Linked DNA regions of Granulicella sibirica. The protein of the gene in region 2 binds, or shares a complex with, the protein of the main gene of each other region. Links are inferred from orthologs where the notes say so. Each region holds a gene or a part of one and is shown on either strand. Other genes may lie near its edges.

Region 1 (7,333 bases), on a different replicon or contig from region 2:
GGACGAGAGAAGGCGTATCACTTTGAGGTCGCTATCGCGTTCAGAGCCTTCCAATGCTTCTGCACCAGAGGAAGATGTCGCACTTCAGTCCGGTGACGCTGGACAAAGCCAGATATAAGGCGGTGCGCAAAGAGGGGCTCTCCCTCTTCAGTAATTTCCTGCTTGACGGAAGGACTCCCGGAGCGCGGGAGACGTTCAGTATCTACCTTGCGGTTCACGAGCAGGAGTATAAAGATGGTCATCCCATCATGGCGGGGCACCTGGAGCAGCTTCCCCTTTGGTCAGACTACCTGATTGTGGAGATCGAATTACAGGCTCAGGATGCGGAGCTGAGCTACACGGCGAGGTACGCGTGGGCTTCGGAGAGCAGGGCACCGAATCGTGTGCTTGAGCTCACGCTTTCGAAGGATCGGACACGAGCGGATGGGAGTATCCTGCTTCCGCCGCGCGCCTCGGGGGTACTTGGTCCGACCGCCCGGCTTCATTTAGCGACGTTCGACTGGGGATAGGTGGAGCGTGGCAAAGAAGACGATGGAGAGAAGATTACCGATGGATGGGTTTGAGGTTCGAGGTGGACGGGTGCAGGTGGTCTATGCGTCGGGCGAGCCAGAGTTGAAGGCGCTCAAGGAGGAGATCGGGCGGTGGGAAGGGTCGATCGGGAATGATCCGAGCCCGCCGCAGCAGGATTCTCTGGAACTGGCTCGCTATGCCGTTCGGCGTTGGGGTGAGGCTTACAAGCAGAAGCCGCAGAAGGGAACCGCGCACACGATGGAGCGGCTAAAACAGATGATCGTCAATAATCCGCGGTCGGATGTGAGAATGCTTGCTCTGGCGCAGGTTGGATGGCTGCAGGGAGAGAAGACCGTCGGGGTCTGCATGTTCCGCCGGACCTGGTGCAATAACATCGCCCTGGAGGTGGTGGCGGCGCACCCGGGGCTGGATGAAAAGAAGGAGAGTCCGATCTCGGGGCTTGGGACAGGCTTCCTGCACCATGTGTCGTCGGTCGCGGAGACAATCAGTGCGAGTGCCATCTGGGGCGAATGCACGCAGAACTCGGCAGAGTTTTACAAGGTGTTCGTGGACCAGCCGGAGCATCTCAAGGATCTGATTATCCTGCCGAAGGAGCAGTATCAAGAGATCCGGCTATCGATCGAAACGATATGGAAAGGGCGAGACACGGCCCCGAACGACGGACGGGATATATAATTTTGCGGACGGAGGTGTTTGTGGCTCAAATCGAAGGGTGGACATTCGACAGGTTAATGAACTTTGAGGACAGCAACACCATTTCGGTGGGCCGTGATCCGGATGTGTGGCGCTCCCATGGAGTAGCGCCGATCCCGAAGACGGGAAAGAAGGACAAGGCGGCCACGGTGAAGAGCCGGGGCAAGGGGAAGCCTGCGAAGTCCATTCCGTTGGCAAAAGCTCGTAAATTCAATGTCTGATACACGATAGTGTCTGTTAGAAGTCGCGGCGGCCTTCTAGGGCGCGGGTCATCGTGACTTCGTCGGCGTACTCGATGTCGGAGCCGGCGGGGACACCGGTGGCTATTCTTGTGATCTTGAGGGTGGGTTTGGCGCGGCGTAACTCGTGAGCCAGATAGGCTGACGTGGCTTCGCCTTCGGTGGTGGGGCTTAGGGCCAGGATGGTCTCGTCGATGTTGGGGAGGCGGGTTAAGAGGTTGGCTATGCGGAGCTGCTCGGGGCCTACTCCGCCTATCGGGGACAGTGTGCCGTGGAGGACGTGGTAGACGCCGTTGTAGCTGCGGGTCTTCTCGATGGTGGCGATGTTGGTGGGCTCTTCGATGACGCAGATCTGGGCCTGGTTGCGGGTGGGGCTGGTGCAGAAGGTGCAGGGATCGACGTCGGTGATGTTGTTGCAGGTGGAGCAGAGGCGGAGGTGAGCCTTGAGTTCGCGGATGGCGCGGGCGAGGGCGTCGGCGTCTTCGTTGGAGGAACGGAGGACGTGGAAGGCGAGGCGCTGGGCGGTTCGGGTGCCGATGCCGGGGAGCTTGCGGAGTTCGTCGATGAGGCGGGTCATCGGCTCGGCGAAGCGGGTGGCCATTTTAGGTGAGTCCTGGGAGGCCGAGGCCGCCGAGCATTCCGGCGGTGGAGGACTTCATGGCATCGTCGGCCTTGCGTCCGGCTTCGTTGACGGCGGCGGTGATGAGGTCTTCGAGGAGTTCGAGATCGGCGGCGCTGCTGCCCATGGCGGTGGGGGCGATCTTGAGGCGCAGGACTTCCTTGCGTCCGTTCATGCGGACGGTGACGAGGCCTCCGCCGGAGGTGCCTTCGACGACGGTTTCGGAGAGCTTTTGCTCCATCTCGCTCTGCATGGCCTGGGCCTGGGAGAGCATGTCTTTCATCTTGCTGAGGTCTGAGAAGTCCATGGTTTCCTTGGATGCTTTATCAGGTCTTAGTCGTCGGATCTTAGATCGATGACGTTGCGGATTTCGGCGTGGAAGAGGCTCTGGGCACGCTGGACGACGGGGTGCTCCATGGCTTTGGCCTGGGCGGAGCCGCTGCGGGGGGCGCGGGCTTTCTTTTCGGCGATGGGCTTGTCGCCGATGGGGAGGAGCGAGAGCTTGAGTTCGCCGGAGCCGGCGGTGCGGATGGCGAGGCGTAGGACCTTTTCGGCTTCGGGGTTGATGACGACGCGGAGCATGGTTTTGGAGAGCTCGGTCTGGATCTTGAGTTCGCCCTCGGATATCTCCCAGGTGGCGTCGGTGAGGGCGTCGGCGGCGGAGGTCTGGCTGCCGGCTGCGGTGAGGGCATCGACGGCGGCGTTCTGGAGGCGGGTGGCGGGGTCGTTCTCTTCGGGGGTGGGCTTCGATGGGGCTTCGGCGGCGGCGCTTATGGTTATCGGCTCGGGCGCGGGCTCGGCGATCTCGGCTGCTATGGGAGCGGCTACCGGTGCGGGTGCTATCGGGGCGGCTACCGGCGCCGGGGCTTCGGGGATTGCTATGACGGGTGTAGCGGGAACAAGGGGCTCGGGTACTTCGGCGACGGAGGGGGTCGGGGTTGGAGCGGGGACCGGAATGGGGGCGGCTACGGGGATGGGGGGGGGGACGGGAGCGGCGGTTGGGACGGGGGTCGGCTTCGGTGGGGTGGGTTGGTGCCCGGACTCGATGCCTTCGAAGCGCTTGCGGTTGGTGTCGGCTCCGAAGGGGGAGAAGGCTGGTTTGGCTGGTTCGAAGGTGTTGGTGGGGGATGGGTTCGCGGGGGGCGGTGCAGGGCGTGATGGGGTGGGGGTTGGGCGGGGCGTGGCGGGGCGTGGGGTGGAGCTGGCCTGGCCGCTGGAGAGCTGGCTGAGGACCTGCTCGACTGGGAGGAGGCGGCGGAGGTGGACCAGCTTCAGGAGGCCTAGTTCGAAGTGGAAGCGCTGCTCCTGGCGATAGCCTAGCTCGTCGAAGGTGCGGAGCATGGTCTGGAGGAAGCGGGTGAGCTCTTCCTCGGTGAAGAGGGCGGCGGAGCGGGCGGTGCGGCGCTGCTCGTCGGGGGAGATTTGGAGGAGCTCGGCGGCGCCTTCGGTGGATTCGGGGGTGATGCCGGAGATCTTGGCGATGACGCAGTTGCGGAGGTAGCGGACGGCCTGACGGGCGAGCTGGGCGGGGGAGTTGCCGGCGTCGAGGAGCTGGTTGGCTACCGTCATGACCTCCGCTGACCTGTTTTGATCTACTGCTTCCAAGATGCGTTCGAAGACGGCGTTGGGGACGGTGCCCATGAGCTCGCGGATCTGCTGGGCGTCGAGGCGGGCTCTTCCGTCGGTGACAGGGGCGGAGGCGATGGCCTGGTCCATGATGCTGAGTGCGTCGCGCATGCTGCCGTCGCCGGCTTCGGCGAGGAGGGAGAGGGCGGCTTCGTCGGCGTCGACCTGCTCGTGGGCGGCGATGGCGCGGAGTTCCCCGAGGATGTCGACGAGCTTGACGGCGTGAAAGCTGAAGTGCTGACAGCGGGAGCGGACGGTCTGGGGGATGTCCTCGGGCTGGGTGGTGGCCATCATGAAGATGACGTGATCTGGTGGCTCCTCGAGGGTCTTGAGGAGGGCGTTGAAGGCGGCGTCGGTGATCTGATGGGCCTCGTCGAGGATGTAGATCTTGTAGCGGTCGCGGGATGGCGCGTAGCGGGCGGCGTCGCGGAGTTCGCGGATCTCGTCGATGCCGCGATTGGTGGCGGCGTCGATCTCGATGACGTCGACGGCGTTTCCGGCGCGGATCTCGGTGCAGGACTCGCAGACTTCGCATGGCTCGGCGTTGGGGCGGAGCTCGCTGCCGATGGGGTTGCGGCAGTTGAGAGCGGCGGCGAGGATGCGGGCGATTGTGGTTTTGCCGATGCCGCGGTGGCCGGAGAAGATGTAGCCGTGGGCGATGCGCTGCTGGGTAAGCGCGTTCATCAGCGTGACGGTGACGTGGTCCTGTCCGGCGACGTCGGCGAAGCGCTTGGGGCGGTACTTGCGGGCTAGAACCTGGTAGGCCATGGGTTGTTCGGGGAGGCTTTGGCCTTCCTCGTTCATTGTATCTGGCGGGGTGCTGTGGAGTTTTGTGGCCGCAGGGGGGCAGAAATCCTGTCACGAAGGTTGTCGACGGGTGGCCAGGTGCGGCCTATATGGGTGGCCGGGCTCTGCTTGTGGTTCCGTGATGCCGGGTTGAATTACTGACGGGCTCCGCCGGCGAGGATGAGGGTCTGGCCGGTGGCCCAGCCGGAGTCGCTCGACGCGAAGAAGACGGCGGTGGTGGCGATGTCGGAGGGCTGGCGATCCGGCCGAGGGGTGTGGTGGCCCTCCGGCAACGAAGGCGAAGCGTTTGAGCGATGCTCGCGGGCTAGCTAGAACGGTATGCCACGAGCTGGATCGGGGAGGCGCTGGGCGTCGAGGTCATGCTATCTACGGCGACCTTCTGGGGGCGACCGGCACCAAGAATCCGACAGGCACGTTTAGCCGACTGCTCTTGTCGGCGAAGATGCCAAGTGGGGAGGGCTGGGTGAGATGAAGAGAAGACTGAGGCTTGTGTAAGTTGCCTCCGATTTCAGCGGAGCTTTTCTTGGCTCAAAGAGTCAGTCCTCCTCTTTGGCCTTTATAAGGCTCGCTCGGATTTTATCTGCGAGGAGGCCAGCGACCTCCGCGTCGCTGCGTGCCTTAGTTTTGTCTTCGCCGTCGGACGACTTCTCTTTCTCTCTCGCAATATCCCACGCTCTTAGCGCCTCGTCATATGCGTCTTGCAAGGCGTGCAGGCCCTTCCCATCATGCTGACTGCTGATGGCCTTTACGCCGGCCCCAAGTGCCGAAGAGGTCACGCTGCTGCCAAAATAGAAGCTGACTACGCTGATGAAAACACCTGAAAGAGTAGTAAAGATCTGCTTGGCAAAGTCGATGGCTTCCTTGCGCCGGTCGGAGGACTCCTTTTCGCGTGACGACAGAGTTATCTGAGCGATCTCTTGTTTTAATCCAGGTGATTCCGTGTCTCCCTGAGACGAGGATCGCACCTGATCCGCGACGACGAAGGTACAGATCGTCTTTGATAGCGACCTTGAAGATGTCTTTGTTTGGTCCTTTATGACTCCTCCGCTGCTTGAGGCAGAGATCGTCGTTTGGTACCTTGGGACGCTGGCTGGGAAAGACGGAGCGGGGGACGTTCCCGTTGGGTTCACCCAGTTGTCCTCTTCTTTGGGCGCTAAGTTTAAATGGGGGTTGTCCGCTACGTCCTGAGATTGGGTTTTGCTCAGTGCAGCTGCCCATGTAGCGGTTGTGCCCAAAGCCGGTTGTGCTGGTGTTGTGCCGGTAACGACAGCGGCATTCGGCTGAGCGCCCTGTGCTGAAGCGGTAAAGGAGAGGGTTGCGGGGTACGTGGTCTCAGCGCTAACCTTGACTACTGGCATCGAATCGCTCAGAGACTTCGATGCGGTTACATCTGTCGGGGCGCCAGCCTCTGTATTGCAGACAAGCTTGTAGCCCGTGCCGCTCGGAACGTGATTGGCGATAGGGCTTCCGAAAGATGATCCATGCCTTGCGGCGAGATCTGCCGCCGCCGATTTGGCGGGCACTTGTGCCGCGGATGCGATTGTGCCGGAGGGCTGCGGCTCGGGCGGGGAGGAAGCAGACGCCAGCTTGCTCTGTGATCTACCCTGCTCCTCGGCTAAGGAAGAGTCTTTGCATCTTTCGCAAACGCCGTCTCGAACCTGAGTGAAAAGGAAGGCAGATAAACAGACAAAGCTAAGCACGAGGCTGAATGCAAGAAGAGCCCGTACTGAACCCTCGGGAAGACCAAGGGGCTGATGTTTATTCGCGGCACCCATGACCGTGTAAATGAGGGCCAATGTGCCCATCATGACTACCGTTAACGCCAGCCCCACAATGACAATTGCGCTAAGAGTCGTCGCATTCTGGTTCGAGTCGAGAAGGGGAAAGCCGAAGTGGTAGGCGAGAGCGCCGAATAACAGTAAGACGACTGCTGAAGCAAGCAGTAATAAAACGCCGGGTGTAGTGTTTTTCGGCTGGGACACGTTTGGGCCCTCGCAAGAGAATCAGCAATAGGTCGAAGGGCCCAGACGTAGATATTGTTGCAACCACCCTGGATAGTCAAGGAATATATCCAGGGAGATAGACAGCCTGGCATGAGGATCGATTGAGATGCGCCAACTGCTCGGTCGTTGGTCGACTTGTGTCAGGGTTGATGTTTATTGGTGGCGCGGGCGCGGCGTTTGAGTCCAAGTCTTTCGTTCCGCGAGGCCGGGAGTGTTAGCCCACTGAGTGATCATCGACCGGATTTTGGCGGGGCAAGTATGGTTTCCGTTTGTGTGGCTATGCGTCGGCTGGGCCCTGGATCAGTGGACCGGCTGCGATGCGGTGGTTCCATTTTGTAACGTTGATGCCTTTTGTGATGAGCCAGAGGCAGGTGGCTAGTTCTCCGATGAAGGCGGGGATGACGATGGCGGGAAACATGCGGGTGGCGAGGGTGGGGTTGAGGATGAGGGTGAAGCTATTGATGAGGTAGCTGACTCCGGCCATGGCCTGCAGGATGCCGAGGGCTTTGGGGAAGTACTCGGAGCGGTAGAGGAGGTAGGCGGTGATGAGGCAGCTGACTCCGAAGAAGATGAGGCCTACGCCGAAGCCGGACTCGTGGAGTTCGAGGGAGAGGGAGGCGAAGGACTGGAGTTGGGACGGGGTGAAGGATTGGAGGCCGTTGCCGGTGAGGAGGAAGAGGACGGTGATGAGGTTGAGCTTGTTGGCGCAGAGGATTGCGGTCTGGAGCATGCCGAAGAGGGCGGCGAGGGCGGAGAGGTCTTTGCTGACGGGCTTGAGGAGGACATAGAAGAGGATCGCCATGGGGACGTCGGTG
Region 2 (7,205 bases):
GGGTCATGGCGCTGGTCTGATGGGCGGTGTTATCGAGCATGGAGGCGAACCCGAAGAAGTCGCCCTGGCCGGGATTGTCGATGATCACCTCCTGCTGGTCTTCGTCAATGGCGGTGACATGGACCGAGCCGGACATGAGGATATAGGCGCGGGCGCCGGGCTCGCCAGCCTTGTAGATGCGCTGGCGGGCGGCGAAATTACGGACTTCGACCTGGGTGGCGAGGACGGCTAACTCCTCGTCGTCGAGCAGGGCGAAGAGGGGGATGTGACGGAGTTCTTCGGCTTTACAGGGCATGCGATTCCTCTGTTCCTGTGTATCGCATCAGGGGTGTGTCTGGCGTGTGAATTTACCGATTCGGTTGGTTGGAGAGGATCTCTTTGCCTCCAGAGCGCACAATCAGGTACGTCGACCCGGGGAGAGTAAGGACCGGGCGGTCGGGGTCGGAGGGGTCCTGCCACAGGAAAACACGTTGGGGACCGGACCACCTCCGCGTCACGGACTCGCGAGTTTCGAAGATCTTTGGGGCGTCGGGGAAGAAGCTTCCATACCAGAGATTCGAGGAGCGGCCTTCGAGGATGTGGAGGTCGTTGCGGTGGAGATAAAAGCCGAGGGTGGATCCGGACTCGTACTCGCCGTGCAGGATGATGAGGTCTTCGGCTTGGAGTTGAGGCACGAGGACTTGGGCGAGCTTCTGCGAACTAAGGACGGGAGAGAAGATCTGGAGGCCTGAATGGGCGGCTAAGAGGAAGACGAAGGTGGCGGCAGCGAGGGACACGTTTGCGGCGTGGGGTTTGCTGTTGCGGCGGAAGTGCCAGCTGGCGAATCCACCGAAAAAGAGGCATAGGGCAGTGAGGGCGAGGGGGAGGCGAAACATGCCCATGGCCTGGGCGTTCAAATCGAGGAAATGGCCGAAGGAGAGGGCGTAGTCGCCGGGGTTCTGCTTGAGGAGGGTGGCAAGGTCGGTGTCGGGCGAGGGTTTGGCGGTGTGGAAGAGGAAGAATACGATTGCGGCGGAGGCTGCTGTCCCCAGGATAAACATCACGAGGGCTATGCGGGTGGGGGCCTTGCTGGTTTTTGACTCGGAGTCTTCGGCGAGCCAGCCGGCAAGGAGGAGGATAAGGGCTGGAATCGCGGGTAGGACGTAGTACTCCTGACGAGTGGAGAGGGAGAAAAAGAGGAGAGGGATGGCGGCCCAGAGCAGCAGGAGTAGGTTGGTCGACCTGGCGATTTCTGCCAGTGCCGGGGGAGAGCCGCCCGGCTCCTTCCACAACTTTCCACCAGCGCTTTTGAGGGCCTGGTAGAGGTAGGCGCTCCACGGCATGAGCCAGATAAAGAGGAGGCCCCAGAAGAGGGCGAGGGGGACGGTGTCGTAGTCGCGGGGGACACGGAGGTTGAGGTAGCGAAGGAGGTGCTCGTTCATGAAGTAGAACCAGAACCAGCCGTGGACGTTGCCGTTGGTGGGGAGCGGGACCTGCCAGTGCCCGCCGGAGTAGGCGATGGGGGCGGGGTGACCCTGGGTGGGATTGGCGAGGCCTATCAGGATGTGCCAGGGGGCGGCGATGGCGAGGAAGACGAGGATGCTGGTCCAGGGGTGGAGTTGGTTGATGCGTCTTGTTGCGCCTCTTATGCCTCGGGTGATGAGGAGGTAGACGGCTACGATTCCGATGGGGAAGACGATGCCGATGAGGCCCTTGGTGAGGACGTTGAGGGCACAGACGGTGGCGAAGAGATAGCAGGCAGTGCGGCTTACGAAGGCGTTTTTGGTGGTCCAACCCACCTTAGGCGATGAGGCCGCCGAAGGTGGGGCACCCATCTTTACTGGGGCACCTGGTTCCGTAGCTGGTTGTTCGTTGGTCCAGAAGGCTAAGAGGGCGAGGGTGAGCCAGAGGCAGACGTCGGCGTCGGGGATGGTGATGCGGGTGAAGATGAAGATGCCGAAGCTTGAGAGAAGCATCAGGCCGGCGTAGAGACCGGCGCGGGTGCTCTGAAAGGCTAGGCGGGCGAAGCGTTCGAGGAAGAGCGCCAGGGCGAGGACGGTGAGGGAGATCGGGAAGCGAGCAGAGGCAGTAGAGACTCCGAAGAGCCTGAAGCTCAGGGCCATCGACCAGTAGAGGATGGGAGCCTTTTCGAGGTAACGGATGCCGTTGGCGTAGAGGGTGACCCAGTCGTGGCGGAGCAGCATCTCGCGGGCGACCTCGGCGTGGACAGAGTCCGCGTCGTCGAGGAGGGGTGGGAGAAAAAGGGTGAAGCTGGCGTAGAAGGCGACCCAGAGGGCGATGAGGATGAGGCGGTTGCGGGCGGTCTGGGTTGTAGCCATGGCTGCTTCGAGGGTAGCGGAACTCAACTAACGTCCGAAGGTTATTATCGGGAAGATGAGGCTGGCTTAGGGATGGGTCGAGCGGAGACGGACGCGGGGTTCAGCGGGGCGGCGCCTGCGGCGGAGATGATCTTCGGAGACTGGTATCCGGCGCTGCGCGCCGAGGTTCTGAAGCCGGGCAAGATGACGACCTCGATCCTGCTGGGGATTCCGCTCGTGCTTGGGCGCAAGAAGGATGGGGCGATCTTCGCAATGCGGGACCTGTGTCCGCATCGGGGGATTCCGTTGTCGGCGGGGTGGTTCGATGGCGAGACGGTGATGTGCAAGTACCACGGATGGCGGTTCGAGCCGTGCGGGGGACAGTGCCAGGAGATTCCGTCGCTGACGCAGATCGATACGTTGGACGCGACGAAGATCTATGCGACGAGTTATCCCTGCGTGGAGAGGGATGGGTATGCGTGGGTGTATGTGCCTCCCGCGGGGGCAGGCCGCGTGGATGCTTCGCGGCTGCCGGCCGTGCCTGAGCTGCCGAAGTTCGGGACGCGGTATCGGTCGGCGCATCTGGTGGCGGATTTGCCGTGCAATGTGGATCACGGGATTATCGGGCTGATGGACCCAGCGCACGGACCGTTCGTGCATCAGGCGTGGTGGTGGCGGAGCCGGAACAGCATTCATGCGAAGGAGAAGAAGTTCGAGCCGATTTCCGAGGGGTTCCGGATGTCTCCGCATGCGCCCTCGAGTAACTCGGCGCCGTACCGGCTGCTGGGGAAGCCGGTGACAACGATCGACTTTGTGCTGCCGAATCGGCGGTATGAAACGATTCGAGCGGTCTCGGCAAAGGGTAAGGAGAGCTGGTTTTCGAGTTTGACGACAGTGACTCCGGTTACGGCGGCGACCTGCCGGATCGATGTGTATGCGGCTTGGGACATCTTCTACCATGTGCCGTTTGTGACTTCGATCGCTACATTCTTTGGCGCGCGGTTTGTGAGGCAGGACCAGGAGACGATGATCGAGCAGGCGCAGGGTCTGCGGTTCAATCCGGGGCTGATGCTGATCGACGATGCGGACAAACCGGCGAAGTGGTATTTCGCGTTGAAGCAGGCACGGTTGACGGGGAGCGGGGCGCATCCGTTGTCGGGTCCGGTGACGTTGCACTGGAGAAGTTAGGGGGCTTTGTAGATTGCACCCTTCACCGGGCTTTCGTGCAAGGCCCTCGATTCAAGAGGTTTACGAGGGGACTTCGCCTTCGGAAGCTCACAGGGAGACGGCTCGCGAATGAAGATCACGGCAGTTGGGAAATACGGGAGAATGCTCACGCGGCTTGGGTTCTTCAACTGCTTTCTCGTGCGTGAGGAGGATGGCTTTACGCTGATCGACGCGAATCTGAAGGGATCGGAGGAGGACACTCTCAGGGCTACCGGGGATGTGCCGATCAGGCGTATTTTGCTGACGCATGCGCATGTGGATCATGTGGGAAGTGTCGATGCGCTGATGGCCAAGGTGCCGGGATTGGAGCTACTGGCGTCGGAGAGGTCGATTCCGATTCTGCAGTCCCCGCCTGATCTTTCGCTGAGACGGGGTGAAGTCGGGCCGATTCGTGGAGGTACGCCGGGGATCGTCAGCAAGCTGACGCGGACGGTTGCCGAGGGGGATCGCGTGGGTTCGTTGCTGGCGATCGATACACCGGGTCATATTCACGGGCACCAGGCGTTTCTCGATGAGCGGGACGGGACGCTCTATGCGGGGGATGAGTTTGGCTATCTGGGGAAGGTGACCGTCACGGGTTTTACGCCGTGGTGGATTCCGTTGAAGGCGTTTTCGAATCGCGATCAGGCGAGGGAGACGGCGAAGAAGCTGCTTGCGTATCCCGTCCAGCGCGTGGCTTGCGGGCATGGGAAGGTGTCAGAGGGCGGGCGAGAGCTGATCCAAGGGGCGATCGATCGGGCGAAGGGCTAACGAGTGGAGCCTCCCGATCGGAGGCTGTGAGGGGGTACTTCGATGCGCAGAGTTGTGTATATAGGCTGGCTGTTTGGCTTGCTCGGACTTGCCGGATGCGGGGATTCGCTGCAGACGTTGAATGGGATGGCGGAAGCGGGGCGAGTGCATGAAAGTGCGCCGATCGTGGCGCACGTACGGATCTCGATTGCGGCGCCCCAAGAGAGGGTTTGGGGGTTTCTGGTCGATGCCGCGGGGTGGCCGAAGTGGGCGGACCAGATTGATAGCATTACCGTCGATGGGCCGCTGGTGAGTGGACGGAGATTTACCTGGAAGAGCGGCGGGATGACGATCCACTCGCAGGTGCGGATGGTTGTAGCGGGGAAAGCTTTGGCCTGGACGGGGGGAGCGCTGACGGGGAAGGCTGTCCATGTATGGAGGCTCGAGGCGAATGCGAGTGGTGGGACGGATGTTTCGGAGGATGAGTCGATGGAGGGGCTGCTGATGGCGCAGATGTACTCCTCGGCGAAGCTGATCGAGGCGGATACCGCGTGGCTCGAGGCTTTGAAGAAGGCGGCGGAGCGGGTGCCGTAGCGGCTACGGGAGGGGGATGCCGGTGGTGTCGGAGTGCTGGACCTTCTGGTGGCAGGGGCGACAGAGGAGGATGGTGTTGCCGGGGGTGTAGCCTTCGATGGCCTTGATGCGGTGGAGCTCGGAGCCCTTGGCGGGAAGCTTCTGGCTGCACTGAGCGCAGAGGCCCTTCTGGTATTTGGCTTTCTGGTCTTTGAGCTTGCGGCGCTGGGTGGGGGTTCCACGTTCGTCGAACTCAAGGCGCTTGGCGATGTAGCGGCGGAGCTGGAAGCGTGTCGGTTCGTCGCCGGCAGCTATGGTTTCGATTTCGGCGCGCAGGGTGGTGAGGAGGGCTATGGCCTTTTCGCGGTTCTCGTTGGAAAGGATGGGCATAGTGGCTTTGGATTCGAGCCTTGCTCTTCACCAGCATAAGCTTGGGACGAGAGACAGAATAGGCCCGGCGTTTTCTCCGGGCCTCTCGTTTGCACTTGTGGCGAAGCCGCCTTTCGCCGTTCGCGAAGGACTCAGATGCGCATGGGCATGAGGATGTAGCGGTACTTCACGTCTTCGTTGCCGTCTTCGGGCCGCATCTGGCCGGCCGATTGGGCGTCCTTGAACTCCAGCCTCACTTCGCCCTGGGTGCCGATAGCCTTGAGGAAGTCGATGAGGTACTGGGAGTTGAAGCCTACGACGAGGGGGTCGTAGTTGTAGGGGGTTTCGATGGTGTCTTCGGATTCGCCGGCGTCGGTGGAGGAGGAGGAGAGCTTCAGCTCGTTCTGCTCAAGGCGGATCTTGATGGCTCCGGAGCGCTCATCGGCGAACTGAGCTACGCGCTGGATGCAGCCCATAAGGTCTTCCGAGCGAACGATGACGAACTTGTTGTTGTCGCGCGGGAGGACGGCCTCGTAGTTGGGGAACTGGCCGGTGAGCTTGCGGCTGGTCAGGACTCGGCCGCCGACCTTGAAGAAGAGGGTCTGGTCGTCGTCGGCGAAGTCAAGGGTGTCAGCTTCGGTGCTGGAGAGCAGGCTCGATAGTTCGCTGAGCGCCTTGCGGGGGATGAGAGTCTTCTTTTCGCCGGAGATGCCTTCGAGCGTCTCACCGAGCTTTTCGACGTGTGCGAGGCGGTGGCCGTCGGTGGCAACCATGGCCATGGACTCGGCCTTGAGGACGAGCAGGGCGCCGTTGAGGGTGTAGCGGCTCTCTTCGTTCGAGATGGCAAAGATGGTCTTCGAGATCATGCCCTTGAGCGACGGGACGGAGATGCGGAAGCTGCCGCTGGTCGGGAACTCGGGGACCTGGGGGAAGTTCGCGCGGGCCATGCCGACCATTTTGGTATTCGACCGGCCAGCGCGGATCTGGACCCAGTGGTTGTCCATGAGCTTGATGGAGATCTCGCCTTCGGGCAGGAGCTTGATGTAGTCGTAGAGCTTGCGGGCGGGGATGGTGCAGGCTCCGGCTTTTTTGACCTTGGCGGCGCAGCTTGTGCGGAGGCTTTGGTCGAGGTCAGTGGCGGTGATGGTGAGACGGCCAACTTCGCCGTCGGTGGTGGCCTCGAAGAGGAAGTTCGAGAGGATCGGAATGGTCGTTTTGCGCTCGACGACGGACTGGGCGGCGGTGAGCTCACGAAGCAACTCGGCACGGGAGACGGTGAGTTCCAGGTTGCCGGCCAGCACGGTGGCGTGTGCGGAGGAGGCGGTGCTTTCGAGGTTCGGAGTGGATGTGCTCACGGTCAGGGTCTCCAGTGCGGCGAAAAAGGCGCTGCGGGGCGGACGCGGATGAAATCGGTCCTGCGGAAACTGTACACGGGAAGGTGCATTCTTCGCGCGGGACGGGTCTCCGGCATGGTCCGATTCTAGCGGCGCGGAGCGGCGGGACGCGACTGCTTTCTTTGTGGGAAACCGTGTCTGGTGTGTGGGTTGCGAGGAGACTGGACGAGCTCCGGTGCGAGGCAGGTTTTAGTGGGGTGCTACTGCTCCTACTAGATAAGGGAAAAAGGATAGAAAGTGCTAGAAGCCTTAACCGTTTGCGCTTGAAATGTGGATTTAAGCGCCAGGTCCTTGTGAGAACAGGAGTTAGGGTTTACCCCCGGTTTAGAAAATCCTCTGGGAGGAAACGGAGGGATGGTAAGACAGGGTAAAAACTTCTCGATACCTCCCGGGCGATCCACGATCTCCACACACAGCCGAAGCGGGATTGGAGAAGAGTGCGGGCAAAGGGTGGGAATGCGCCTCAACAAACGTGGAATGAAAGCTTTACGGGGTGCAATTTGTTCACAGTCCAAACGGCGGGTGGAGGATAAACGCGGTAAAACCGTTGTGAGACCGAGGTGAGTGCGATGGCCGGAACGCAGATCAGGATTGCGATCTTTGGGGCGAATGGGGG

The links.
Region 1: the proteins of dnaN (region 2) and dnaX are in contact, whole or in part, in a cryo-EM structure (PDB 8GIZ), measured with the Escherichia coli proteins. The link is inferred for Granulicella sibirica from one-to-one orthologs.

What each region holds. Positions count from the first base shown.
Region 1 is NZ_RDSM01000002.1:358,319-365,651, forward strand. The notes cover bases 1,965-4,883. They hold dnaX (DNA polymerase III subunit gamma/tau), read right to left. Parts: upstream 4,513-4,883; coding sequence 2,416-4,512; downstream 1,965-2,415. Other genes in these bases: recR (recombination mediator RecR), read right to left, coding at 1,965-2,064; GRAN_RS12445 (YbaB/EbfC family nucleoid-associated protein), read right to left, coding at 2,066-2,389; GRAN_RS12455 (hypothetical protein), read right to left, coding at 4,650-4,787. Also shown: GRAN_RS12420 (esterase/lipase family protein), read left to right, coding at 1-96; GRAN_RS12425 (hypothetical protein), read left to right, coding at 75-509; GRAN_RS12430 (hypothetical protein), read left to right, coding at 517-1,206; GRAN_RS12435 (hypothetical protein), read left to right, coding at 1,227-1,445; more of recR, read right to left, coding at 1,462-1,964; GRAN_RS12460 (hypothetical protein), read right to left, coding at 5,052-6,497; GRAN_RS12465 (DUF4386 domain-containing protein), read right to left, coding at 6,796-7,333. UniProt on the Escherichia coli protein: Part of the beta sliding clamp loading complex, which hydrolyzes ATP to load the beta clamp onto primed DNA to form the DNA replication pre-initiation complex.
Region 2 is NZ_RDSM01000001.1:2,038,237-2,045,441, reverse strand. The notes cover bases 4,415-7,205. They hold dnaN (DNA polymerase III subunit beta), read right to left. Parts: upstream 6,482-7,205; coding sequence 5,348-6,481; downstream 4,415-5,347. Other genes in these bases: GRAN_RS08435 (NAD(P)-dependent oxidoreductase), read left to right, coding at 7,159-7,205; GRAN_RS08445 (HNH endonuclease), read right to left, coding at 4,851-5,216; GRAN_RS08450 (SRPBCC family protein), read left to right, coding at 4,415-4,847. Outside these bases: GRAN_RS08470 (DUF1003 domain-containing protein), read right to left, coding at 1-295; GRAN_RS08465 (ArnT family glycosyltransferase), read right to left, coding at 348-2,318; GRAN_RS08460 (aromatic ring-hydroxylating dioxygenase subunit alpha), read left to right, coding at 2,391-3,485; GRAN_RS08455 (MBL fold metallo-hydrolase), read left to right, coding at 3,594-4,274; more of GRAN_RS08450, read left to right, coding at 4,317-4,414. UniProt on the Escherichia coli protein: Confers DNA tethering and processivity to DNA polymerases and other proteins. Acts as a clamp, forming a ring around DNA (a reaction catalyzed by the clamp-loading complex) which diffuses in an ATP-independent manner freely and bidirectionally along dsDNA.